Linked DNA regions of Streptosporangium sp. NBC_01755. The protein of the gene in region 2 interacts with the protein of the main gene of each other region in a pairwise test. Links are inferred from orthologs where the notes say so. Each region holds a gene or a part of one and is shown on either strand. Other genes may lie near its edges. The genes, in order: OG884_RS02600 and rsfS.

Region 1 (6,252 bases), 650 kb from region 2 along the record:
GCGGTCGGGCAGGTAGTTCCTCAGGTTGGCGCGGATCGTGCGGTCCCAGTCGATGTCGGCGACCCGCCTGGGCCGGTGGGTCCTGGCCGAGCGGTCCAGAGCGCCGGTCACGGCGGCCTTCGTCTTCTGCACCAGCCGCCGCTCCAACTCGGAGACGACCTTGCTGACCAGCGCCCTGGCCGACTCTCGCGCCTTCTCGGGCATCACCCGGTTGAGCGACAGGAGGGTGCCGACCATGTGGACGTCCGGCTCGACGGCCTCCAGCATCTCCGGCTCCATCAGCAGCCGGGTCAGGTTCAACCGCTCGACGGCGTCCTTCTGCATGACCTGGACGACGGTCGAGGGGAAATAGGATCGGATGTCGCCCAGCCAGCGCGCCACCCTGGGTGCGGAGGCGCCCAGGCCACCGCTCCGCTCGGCCGAGCCCTCGCCCCCGTTGTACAGCGCTGCCAGTGCCCCGTCCATCTGGGCGTCGGTTCCGGCGAGCGAGCACCCGGTGCCGTCGGCGTCACCGCCCAGGACCATCCGCCAGCGGCGCAGCCGCTCATCCATCGATGCTCCCCGTCCTTCCCAGAATCGTCAGCACGGTCCGCACGGCCGCCGCCGCGCGTTCCTCGTCGAAGTCCTCCGCGTCTGGTGCCCGGCCTGCGCCGCCGCCGGTGCCCGTGCCTGCGCCGAGAGAGCGGACGCGCGAGCCGATCGAGCGCCGCTCAGGGGCGGCGAAGGCGCCGAACGTCCTGCGGAGCAGGGGCAGCACGTCGACGAAGGTCTCCGGGGCGAGTCCGATGAGCCACTCGTCGACCAGCCCGAGCAGCCGGGAGTCGTGTACGAGCAGCAGCCCGCCCCCCGAAAGGAACCCCTCGATCCAGGCCGCCGCCCTGGCCGGCGGGTGCCCCGCCGACATCGCCAGTGACATCCGCCGGCCCACCTCGGCCGTGTCGAGGTCGGCCGCGTCCAGCAGGATCCTGGTGAGCCGACCCTCGATGAGCCCGTGCAGGTCGCTCCGGCCGGAGGCTCCGCGCAACGCCACCAGCCACCGCCCCTGCGATGGTTCCTCCCCTGAGTCGGCAGAGCCTCCTACCGGACGGGCGGGCTCGTCGTCGAGCAGGGCGACGGCGGCGTGGACGGCGTCTATGTGGCGGATCAGGTCGCGGGCGGCGTCGTCGTCGAGACCGGTGACGGCGCCACCGAGACCGACGCAGATCCTGGTGAGCATGGCCAGGGCGATGGTGGCCAGGCCGGTGGCGGGGGTGCCGCGCACGTCGCCGTAGCGCTGGGCGCGGACCATCGCCGGGAGCGCGGCCATCAGGTGCGTGACGTCGCCGTCGAGCGCGGCCCGCGCCGATAGGGCATCCAGCACGTGCGGCAGCGCCTCCGGCAGGTCGGCGAGCAGGCAGCGCTCCACCAGGCCGGTGAGCCCGGCCAGCGTGACCCCGCCGGACGCCCCGCCACCGGACATCGCGCCGGACCCGCCCGGCCCGCCGCCTCCCGGTCCGGGTATCCCCGACCCGGGCGTCGCGCCGGGTGTCGTGATCCGGGTGGCCGTGCCGAGCGCCCTTCCCCCGTCGGCGAGGTCGCGGACGCGGGCGGCGGCCGCCGCAGGGACGGTCGTGCCCCAGGCGCTCGCCTCGATCAGGTCGATGTCGAACTCGGGCCGCCAGGTGAGCGACCACGACTCGCGGAAGGTGCCCTTGCCCCGGCTCTCCTGGGGGGCGCCCCAGCCGACGCCGAGCAGGCGGAGCCTGTGCAGCAGCCTGCTGCGCTCCAGGTCGAGGGGTTTGCGCAGGTCGAGGTCGTACTCACGGTCGAGCGCCTCGGGCTTGAGCCTCACCCGCCGCTGCTCCTCGCGCAGGTGGCGCTGGAGGGGGACCATCGGGGTGGTGTCCGGCACCTGGCCGAGCCGCTCCCCCACGACCATGCGTCGCTGGATCAGCTCCACCGGCAGGTCGTCGCCCTCGCACAGCACCGCCCTGACCGCCTCGGTGACCTCCGCCAGCCCGGCCAGGGGCCGCCCCCTGAGCACGGCCAGGCTTTCGGCGAGCCGGACCGCCTCGATGACGTGGGCGGAGGAGACCGGCAGGTCCTCCTCCCTGAGCACCCCGGCCGCCCCGGTCAGCCACCGCTCGACGGGACGGTCGGGGGAGGCGAACAGGTGGTGGTACCAGCCGGGGGAGGTCACACCCGCGCCGTACCCGCTCCAGGAGGCCAGCCGCCCGTACGTCCACGGCACCCAGGTGATCTCGGCCCTGACCTTGGGCAGCCCTCTGAGCAGCGCGTCGTCGGCCTTCGCGGTGGGCAGCCCGGCTCCCCAGGGCGCTCCCTCACGCGCCGTGCCCGCCAGCGCGGGGACGTGCCAGGCCCCGCAGACCACGGCGATCCGCTCGAACCCGTCCCTGACCGCTCTGCGGATCGTGCGCCGCATGAAGGCTTCGCGCCGCGCCTCGTACTCGTCGGCGACATGTCCCTCGCGGACCGCCTCCACGGCCTCGGCGATCATGTGGAACGGGGTGTCGCCGCGGTGCTCGACGGCGTCCTCCCACCACCGCTCCGGGTCGTCGTATCCGGCGGCGCGGGCGAGGGCCCCGATCGGATCGATCCGTACGACCTCCGGAGTGACATCACCCTTTTCGCCGTCATGCGCCGTTTCAGCACGGAGGTCTGGAGCCTCCGTATCCGGTGCGCGCGCCCCGGCTTCGTCCGGATCCTTCCCCCGCTGTGGTTCGGCGTCACCGGTCGTGTCAGGGCGGGAGGCGAGGCTGTGCGCGGCCGGCAGGTCGCAGAAGCGGACCGGGATGCCCGCCCCGACGGCGTGGCGGAGTGCCTGCCACTCGGGGGAGAACACCGCGAACGGCCAGAACGCGGCAGTGGACGGCTCGCCCGGCACGTGGGCGAGGAGCGCCACCGGCGGCTGAAGGCCGGGGTCACGGGCCAGCTCGACCAGTTCGTCCGCCTCGGGCGGGCCCTCGATGAGCACGATGTCCGGCTTGAGGCGGTCGAGCTCGTCGCACAGGGACCGCGCCGACCCGGGACCGTGGTGCCGAACCCCCAGCACGGAGACGCTCACCGTTGCCCCCCGCCCGGTGAGGAAGCCGCCTCACCGGCCGTCGGAAGCGGCCCCCTCTCCGAGGTCACCGCCTCAGCCCGCGTCACGGCAGGCCCGGTAGAAGTCGCGCCAGTCCTGACGCTCGCGCACCACGGTCTCCAGATACTCGCGCCAGACGACGCGGTCGGAGACCGGGTCCTGGATCACCGCACCGGCGATGCCCGCGGCCACGTCGGAGGGGCGGAGCACCCCGTCGCCGAAGTGCGCGGCCAGCGCGATGCCGTTGGTGAGGACGGAGATGGCCTCGGCGGTGCTGAGCGTGCCGCTGGGGGATTTGACCTTGGTGCGGCCGTCCTCGGTGACACCGGTGCGCAGTTCCCGGAAGACCGTGACGACGCGGCGGATCTCCTCCAGCCCGGTGAGGGTCTCGGGCAGCTCCAGGGAGCGGCCGAGCTGGCCGACCCTGCGGGAGACGATGTCCACCTCCTCCTCTGCGGTGGCCGGCACCGGCAACACGACCGTGTTGAACCGGCGGCGCAGTGCGCTCGACAGGTCGTTGACGCCGCGGTCACGGTCGTTGGCGGTGGCGATGATATTGAAACCTCGCTCGGCCTGCACCTCCCGGTTGAGCTCGGGAATCGGCAGCGTCTTCTCCGACAGCACGGTGATCAGCGCGTCCTGGACGTCGGAGGGCATCCGGGTCAGCTCCTCCACGCGGGCCAGCCGCCCCTCGGCCATCGCCCGCATCACCGGGCTCGGCGTGAGCGCCTCCATGGACGGGCCCTCGGCCAGCAGCCTGGCGTAGTTCCAGCCGTAGCGGATGGCCTCCTCCGCGGTGCCCGCCGTTCCCTGCACGAGGAGTGTGGAGTCACCGCTGATCGCGGCGGCCAGATGCTCCGACAGCCAGGTCTTGGCGGTGCCCGGCACGCCGAGCAGCAGCAGCGCGCGGTCGGTGGCGAGCGTCGCCACGGCCACCTCGACGATGCGCCGCGGCCCGATGTACTTGGGGGTGATCTGGTCGCCGTCACCGAGGACGTAGGTGGTCACCGCCCAGGGCGACAGTTTCCAGCCCGGCGGACGGATCCGGTCGTCGCCCTTGGCCAGGACCGCCAGTTCCTCGGCGTACTGGTCTTCGGCGTGGGCCCGCAGAACCGTTGTCACTGTGTGAGCTCCTTCAACATGTCGTCGCGGAAACGCAGGAGGGCGGCGACCTCCTGGATGGACGGCTCCAGCGAGAGCCGCCCGGCCATGTCGTGCAGTGCCGGATCGATGCGTTCACCGGCGAGCTTGGTCAGCTCGCCGAGGTTCCACGGCTGGGTGCCGGACACCTCGATGATCTTCTGGAGGACCGCCGTGGCCAGGGCCGGCCCCCAGGGGGCCGCGGCCCCGCCGAGAACCATGATCAGTTGGCCGTCCAGGCCGTGCCGCCGTACGAAGTCGGCCGCGACGCTCTCCTGTCTGTCACGGGGCAGCGCGGCCAGCAGGTCGGCGATCGGATCCCAGGCGAACAGCTCCAGCGCCCACTCCGGGTCACCCTGGAGAACGGCGGCCCTGACCCAACCGGCCATGACCTCGCGGCTCCAGTCAACGATCTTCATGCGGACCAGCTCCCGGGGCGGCCGGCCGAGCAGCCGGGGCCAGACTTCGAGCGGTGTGCGGGCCACGGCCTGCTGCAGCCACCAGCCCCGCTCGCCGGTCCCCCGGGGTGCCTTCGCCCGGATGCCGTCGCGTTCCATGGTGCTGTCGCAGGCCACCGGCGGGTCGACGTGGATCTCACCGCCGGCGACGGTGACGTACCGGGCGACGCGCTCTGCCATGCGCAGGGCCAGGCGCGATCCGGGGAGCCGGGTGAGCAGGTCGGCCGCCTGGTGGCGGACCTCTCGGCGGCGGTCGTCGAGCGCGGACTCCAGGAACGGCTCGTCCTCCGGCGACAGCCCGGCGCTGAGAGCCTCCAGGAACGCCGCCCTGTCGTCGGGGCCCTCCTTCTCCCAGGTGGCGGCGAGCAGTTCCCTGGCCCTCGTCGGATCGGCCGTCCGCAGCTCGCCCAGGTGGACGCGACGGTCACCCGAGGTGCCGAATTCCCAGACCTGCGAGGTCGGCTCGGAGCCGGTCGCGGCCACTCCCGTGACCTCCTCCAGCAGGAAGCCCCACGCCGGGTTCAGCCCCGCCAGCCAGCGCCCCCGGTTTCCCGCCAGGACACCGAGGTACGGGCGGATCGACCTGTCCCTGGCCGCGTGGTCGAGGAGCTCGGGCAGCAGGTGGGGCGAGAGGCGGTATCCACGCCCGGCCGCGGTCTCCAGCCACTCGGTGAGCAGTCTCGGCTGCTCACCACCGAGAACGCGGGCGAGCCTGTCGCCCGCGGCGCGCGAGACCTCGGGCCGCTCCTCGGGCGCCGCGAGGGCCGGCGGCTCGCCCGGGGCGATCGGCCGCCGTCCCGCGCGCATCCGCAGGGTGTGCACGGCCGCGTGCCCGAGCAGCTCGACCTCGCTCGCTCCCTCCCCCGGCAGCGGGCGCCGGTCGGTCCCGACGAGCGCGGTGGACACCAGTTCCTCCCAGTCGGCGGAGGCGTTCACAGGGTGATCACCCGGCCTTCCTCATCCCAGGTCGTGAGGGGACGCAGGCCCCTCGGGGTCCATTCGGCGGCGACGGTCAGCGGGTGACCGCCCGAGGTGGCGACCAGCCGCCACGGGGTTCCCACGGACTCCTGGAGCGGCAGCCCGCCGGAAGGGCCGGCTAGGAGCCGCGAACCACTCCCCGCGGGGGTCACCCCCTCCAGCACGAGCGGCCAGGAGTCGAGCCAGGGGTCACCCGCCAGAGCCTCGGCCACCTCGTCCAGTGCCCGCTCGATGGTCAGGCCGGGCGGCGGACCGCTTGGGGCGGCATCATGGGCGGTGTCGTAGCGGGCGGCGACCACCGCGCGCAGCGGAGTCGAGCCTGGATAGAACGCCAGGTCGGCGTCCACGGTCGTGCCGGTGACGAGCGAGGCGTCGAGGGCCTGTCCGACCGGCGCGAACGAGAGCACCAGCGCCGCCCTGCCCGTCCGGCGCCCGCGCAGCCAGACCCGGCGCGCGATCAGCCGGTCGTGCTCCTCGTCGCGCCGTCCCAGCACGTCCCACAGGTCGCGGACGGGCTCCCCCGCGAGCACCTCCTCCTTCGTCACCGAGAAACCGACCCGGTCGCGCACCCTTTCCAGAAGCCCCGCGGGCGCG
Region 2 (5,994 bases):
CGATGTAGACGGCGGCGGCGAACGCCGACAGCCAGTAGGCCAGCGGGGCCTCCTGAAGGCGCGTCACGACCTGTACGACGGCGCGGGCCCCCGCGGCCAGGGCGAACACACCGTAGACCGCCACCAGCGCGCGGCCGGGTCCGCTGCCGATCGCCGGCTCGCTCACGGCAGTCCCTGCCAGATCTGGAGCAGCCGCCCGACCATGCCGGGGATCGCGAAGCCCGCCACCGCGATCACCGCGGGGCCCCAGCGTGAGCGCTCGCCGATCCCCCAGAAAGCCGCCACCGGCGGGATCACCACACTGCCCGCCAGGTAGCCGATGAGCGTGGCCGTCCCCGCCGGCCCCTCGCCCCTCACCATCGCGGCGATCACGAACCCGGCCTGGACGAGCAGCCCGAGTTCCAGCACTCCGAGCGCGATGAGGAGCGTTCTCCCCATCGCCCTGTTCCGCGCGGTGGTCAGGAGGCTGAACAGCCCGATCGCCAGAGAGAACAGGATCAGACCGGTTGCGAGCGGGCCGATCATCGAGACCTCAGGGGATCGAAAAGCATGGGCAGTAGGTTACTGCCCGCCCCCCTCGCCCTCCCTTTCGCGGCGCCTATTCTGAGGCCGTGGAAAGGATCCTGGTCAGTCTCCCTTTCGCGGCGCCTATTCTGAGGCCGTGGAAAGGATCCTGGTCAGTGCCTGCCTGATGGGGCGGAAGGTCCGCTACGACGGGGCCGCCAAGACGAGCGGCGACGCGCTGCTGGCCGCGTGGCAGCGCCAGGGGCGGCTCATCCCGTTCTGCCCGGAGGTCGAGGGCGGTCTGGCCGTCCCACGTCCCGCCGCGGAGATCGAGGGCGGCGCCGGCGGCACGGCTGTGCTCTCGGGGGCGGCCCGGGTGCTGACCGCGGAGGGCACCGACGTCACGGCAGCCTTCCTCGCCGGCGCTCAGGCGGCACTCGCCGTCGCCAGGTCCTTCGACGTGAAGGTCGCGATCATGAAGGAGAGCAGCCCCTCCTGCGGCAGCCTGACCGTCTACGACGGCACCTTCGGTGGCCGGCGCGTCCCCGGCCACGGAGTCACCGCGGCCCTGCTCGAACTGCACGGCATCGCGGTCTTCGGCGAGGATCGTGTCGCCGAGGCCGCCGCGCGGCTGCGCGAGATCGGCGAATCCTAGTATTCCCACAGGTCCGTGCGGCTCTCCCCACCGATGCAGAAGACCGCCGAGCCGTGCCGGATCCGGGCCTCGACGGGGACGGCGCCGATCGGGAGAGCCCGGTGTCCCGCGTGCGCACCGGCGCGGCCGTCCTCGACGGGGAACGGGCCGGCTGCGGCCTGGCGGTACCCCGCGCGGGCGGCGTGAGACGGGGTGCCGGGGTCCGGACAGGTGCCGAGGAGGCTGTCGGAACGCCGACGACCTGCGGCCCCGTCTGCGGCCCGTCGGCGCCCCCAGCGGGAGCCCGGAGTCTCCGGTACGGCCGGCGACGGCGTTGAGGGGCTCGATGCTCGCGTCCTCGAAGACCTCGCTGCGGAGCACGTCGCGGACGCCGAACCAGGCGACCGAGATCGCCAGGACGGTGGCCCCGCACCACACCGCTACAAACCCCAGCGTTTGCCGCACGTCACGGATTATTGCGTCATATGTCCCATAATTCACTACCGTTACATGACATGGCGACAGTTCTAGTGGTCGAAGACGACGAGTACGTACGATCCGCGATCATTCAGGAACTCAGCAGGCGCCAGCATGCCGTACGCAGCGCGGGACGTGCCCTCGACGCCCTGAGGGAGATCACCCAGAACCCCCCGGACGCGGTGGTCCTCGACCTCGGACTCCCCGACCTGGACGGGGCGGAGGCTCTCAAGATGGTCCGCAGCGTATCCAGCGTCCCCGTCATCATCGCCACGGCCAGGGACAACGAGGCGGAGATCGTCCGCCTGCTCCGGGCGGGGGCCGACGACTACCTGGTGAAGCCCTTCTCCGGCGACCACCTGAACGCCCGTCTGGACGCCGTACTGCGCCGGGCGCGGAGCGCGACCCCACCGCCGCTGCTGCGCGTCGGCGCGCTGTCGGTGGACCTGAACCGGCGCGAGGCCCACCTGGACGGCGCCCCCCTCACCCTCACCAGACGCGAGTTCGACCTCCTCGCCTACCTCGCCGCCCGCACCGACCGGGTGATCTCCCGCAAGGAGTTGCTCACCGAGGTGTGGCAACAGTCCTACGGTGACGACCAGACGATCGACGTCCACCTGTCGTGGCTGCGGCGCAAGCTCGGCGAGAGCGCGTCCTCCCCCCGCTACCTGCACACCGTACGCGGTGTGGGGGTCATGTTGATCACACCGCCGTGAGACGGACCCTGGCCCTGCTCACCGTCGCCGGGACCTCGATGATCGCCCTGGCCTTCCTGATCCCGCTCGGGCTCATCGTCAGGGAGATCGCCCACGGCCGGGCCATGGCCGAGGCCGAACGGCAGGCGTCGGCTCTGGTCCCGGTGCTGGCCATCACCGTCGAGGAGGCCCGGTTGACCCACGCGCTGCTCAGCACGGGCGCGCGGTCGGCCCGGCGAGGCGTGCCGAGATCCGCGGCGAGCGCGAACCGGACGGCGTGGTGAAGCCATCACATCCCATGGCCGCTTGACACAAACGGCCATGGGATGTCTGACCTGCACCAAAGCGCAGGTCAGAGGCCATTTAACTGTGGAGCTATGGGGATTCGAACCCCAGACCTCCTCCATGCCATGGAGGCGCGCTACCAGCTGCGCCATAGCCCCTGGTCACCGCTTCGAGTGCTCTCGTCGCGGCGCTTGGGAAGCATATAAGGACACCGACATGTTCACCTAATCGACGGCCACACGGCCCGCGCCCGCCACCGGGGCGCAAGCCGCACCGTACGAGGTCACTCCTGGGTGGCCTCGGGGCTGTCGTCGCTGCTGACCGGCTCGGGGAGGGTCCCGGCGTTGTGCTCCAGCAGGCGCCAGCCCTTGCGCGACTCCTCCAGCACCGACCACGAACAGTTTCCCAGGCCGCCCAGGGCGGGCCAGAACTCCTGCGGCAGGTTCATGAGCCTGGCGATGCCGAGCCGGATCGCCGCCCCGTGTGAGGCGACGACGAGCAGGCCGTCGGAGTCGACCTGCGCCGCCCAGCGGCGCACGGCCGACGCCACCCTGTCGGCGACGTCGCCGACCTCCTCACCACCGGGCGCCTCCCAGGCGGCGAACTCCCGGGGCCACCCGGTGGAGATCTCCTGGCGGGTGAGCCCCTCCCACTGACCTCCACCCCGCTCACGCAGGTCCTTGTCGACCGCCACGTCCAGGCCGGTGACGCGGGCCAGTGCCGAGGCGGTGTCGAAGGCCCGTTGCAGGTCGGAGGAAACGATCATGCTCGGGCGGAGCGCGGCGAGCAGCGAGGCCGCGCGGGCGGCCTGTGCGATCCCGGTCTCGTCGAGCGGGATGTCGCTGTGCCCCTGGAAGCGGTGCTCGACGTTCCACAGCGTCTGACCATGTCTGAGACAGACGACGCGACGGCTCACTCAGCTACCGCCCCGCGGGCGCGCTGGGCGGCGACCTGGGTCACGCTGTCCGGCAGCGCGATGGAGGGGCAGTCCTTCCACAGGCGCTCAAGCGCGTAGAAGGTGCGGTCTTCCTCATGCTGGACGTGCACGACGATGTCGATGTAGTCCAGCAGGACCCAGCGGCCCTCGCGCTCGCCCTCGCGGCGGACGGGCTTGGCGTCGGCCTCGATCCGCAGCCGGTCCTCGATCTCGTCGACGATGGCGCGGACCTGGCGGTCGTTGGTGGCGGAGCAGAGCACGAACGCGTCGGTGATGACGAGTTGATCGCTCACGTCATAGGCGAGGATGTCATCGGCCAGCTTGTCCGCCGCCGCCTCGGCGGCGAGCCTGACGAGCTGAATGGATCTGTCGGTTGCTGTCACGGTTTGGGTCAGTCCTCCTGCTAGTCGGCGCTGTCACCTATCAGGGTGCCCGATTCGGCGCTCGTTGAAGAGCCACCGTTTGAACAACGCCTATCGTGTGCCACCCGATTCCGTGCCGCAAACGGATTGACGGCCTGATCGGGGGCGTCCTTCGCGGTCGGGGCCGCGCTTGCCGATCTCCGGTGGGACGGGCACGGGCCCGGACCGTTCAGCGATCAAGCCGGTTGAGCTGCGGATACTCGTCCCACGCAAACTTCTCGAATCATAGCGAAAATCAGCGAAACACGTCCTGATCCAAGCGGGATCCGACCTGATGAGAGGATTCGATCATGAATGCGGCTCTCGAACTTCCCGGAAATGCCCGAAGGCAGCGGAAGGATGATGCGAACGCCGGTCGGCCGCCCTCTCAATGGTAAAGACCACGTTTGTTGATGTACTGGACGATGCCGTCGGGGACGAGGTACCAGATGGGCTCGCCCGAGGCCACCCGCTCGCGGCACTCCGACGACGAGATGGCCAGCGCCGGGATCTCCACCAGGCTGACCTTGCCCTCAGGAAGGCCCGGGTCGTGCAGGACGTGGCCGGGCCTGGTGGCACCCACGAAGTGCGCGATGGTGAACAGTTCGTCGACGTCGCGCCAGCTCAGGATCTGGGCCAGGGCATCGGCGCCGGTGATGAAGTAGAGGTCGACGTCGGGCCCCCAGGCGGAGGAGATCTCCCTGAGCGTGTCGATGGTGAAGGTCGGTCCCGGGCGGTCGATGTCGACGCGGCTCACCGAGAAGCGAGGGTTGGAGGCGGTCGCGATGACCGTCATGAGATAGCGGTCCTCCGCCGCGGAGACGGTCCTGTCCGCTTTCTGCCAGGGCTGTCCCGTCGGCACGAAGACCACCTCGTCAAGGTCGAAGTGGTGGGCGACCTCACTGGCCGCGACCAGGTGACCATGGTGGATCGGATCGAAGGTCCCGCCCATGACGCCCAGGCGCCGCTTCCCCTGCCCGGTAGGCGCGTTCATCATGAAACGGACCATACGCGCAAGCCGTACAGAGCTTTTAATCACCCCCCGCGCGTGGCAGGCAGACCCGACGTAGCATGCCGGACATGACCACCACCCCGGATCGCAACCGTGTGCAGCTTCCCGGCATCAGCTCACGCGCCTACGAACATCCCGCTGACCGGTCCGCGCTGGTCGCCCTCCGATCGCTCAGCGGATTCGACACGGTGCTCAAGCAGATGTCCGGCCTGGTCAGCGAGCGCCGCCTGCGCCTGATCTACCTCGCCTCGGCCGTACGCACCGGTGACACGCAGTTCCGAGCGCTGCACGACATGGGCCGCGACGCGGCCTACACGCTCGACCTCCACCGCATTCCCGAGGTCTACGTGCAGCAGAGCCCGCTGGTGCAGGCGAAGGCGATCGGCTTCGACGACCCGTTCATCGTCGTCACGACCGGCCTCCTCGACCTGATGGACGAAGAGGAGCAGCGCTTCGTCATCGGCCACGAGACCGCCCACATCCTGTCGGGTCACGCGGTCTACCGCACCATGCTCGACATCCTGACCCGTCTGGCCTCGCGCGTGGCCTGGATCCCGCTCGGCTACATCGGCCTGCGCGCGATCGTGGCCGGCCTGGAGGAGTGGCACCGCAAGTCCGAGCTCTCCGCCGACCGCGGCGGCCTGCTCTGCGGCCAGGACCCCGACGCGGCACTGCGCGCCCTGATGAAGCTCGCCGGCGGCTCGCGGCTGCACGAGATGAACATCGAGGCCTTCCTCGACCAGGCACGGGAGTACGACACCGCGGGCGACGTCCGCGACGGCCTGCTCAAGGTCCTCAACCTGCTGGGCACCACCCATCCGTTCGCCGTCTCCCGCGTCGCCGAGCTCGACAAGTGGCGCCGCGGCGGCGAGTACGACACGATCGTCGCCGGCGAATACCCCCGCCGCACCGACGACTCCAACGCGAAGATCTCCGAAGAGGTCAGGGCCGCCGCCCGTTCCTACCGTGAATCCTGGTCGCAGTCCCAGGACCCGTTCATCGGTGTCCTGCGCGACGTGGCCGAGGGTGCCGTCAACGCCGGGGAGCGC

What was found.
Region 1: the proteins of rsfS (region 2) and OG884_RS02600 interact in binary tests that used the Escherichia coli proteins (3 or more experiments, as listed by UniProt). The link is inferred for Streptosporangium sp. NBC_01755 from one-to-one orthologs.

The regions. Positions count from the first base shown.
Region 1 is NZ_CP109131.1:623,294-629,545, forward strand. The notes cover bases 2,171-5,170. They hold OG884_RS02600 (ATP-binding protein), read right to left. Parts: upstream 4,205-5,170; coding sequence 3,137-4,204; downstream 2,171-3,136. Other genes in these bases: OG884_RS02595 (DUF5682 family protein), read right to left, coding at 2,171-3,064; OG884_RS02605 (DUF5691 domain-containing protein), read right to left, coding at 4,201-5,170. Outside these bases: OG884_RS02590 (VWA domain-containing protein), read right to left, coding at 1-552; more of OG884_RS02595, read right to left, coding at 545-2,170; more of OG884_RS02605, read right to left, coding at 5,171-5,616; OG884_RS02610 (SWIM zinc finger family protein), read right to left, coding at 5,613-6,252.
Region 2 is NZ_CP109131.1:1,276,017-1,282,010, forward strand. The notes cover bases 2,212-4,953. They hold rsfS (ribosome silencing factor), read right to left. Parts: upstream 3,916-4,953; coding sequence 3,508-3,915; downstream 2,212-3,507. Other genes in these bases: OG884_RS05375 (response regulator transcription factor), read left to right, coding at 2,212-2,331; OG884_RS05380 (hypothetical protein), read left to right, coding at 2,328-2,594; OG884_RS05390 (histidine phosphatase family protein), read right to left, coding at 2,879-3,511; nadD (nicotinate-nucleotide adenylyltransferase), read right to left, coding at 4,322-4,930. Outside these bases: OG884_RS05360 (hypothetical protein), read right to left, coding at 1-166; OG884_RS05365 (hypothetical protein), read right to left, coding at 163-525; OG884_RS05370 (DUF523 domain-containing protein), read left to right, coding at 662-1,159; more of OG884_RS05375, read left to right, coding at 1,654-2,211; OG884_RS05405 (M48 family metallopeptidase), read left to right, coding at 5,005-5,994. UniProt on the Escherichia coli protein: Functions as a ribosomal silencing factor. Interacts with ribosomal protein uL14 (rplN), blocking formation of intersubunit bridge B8.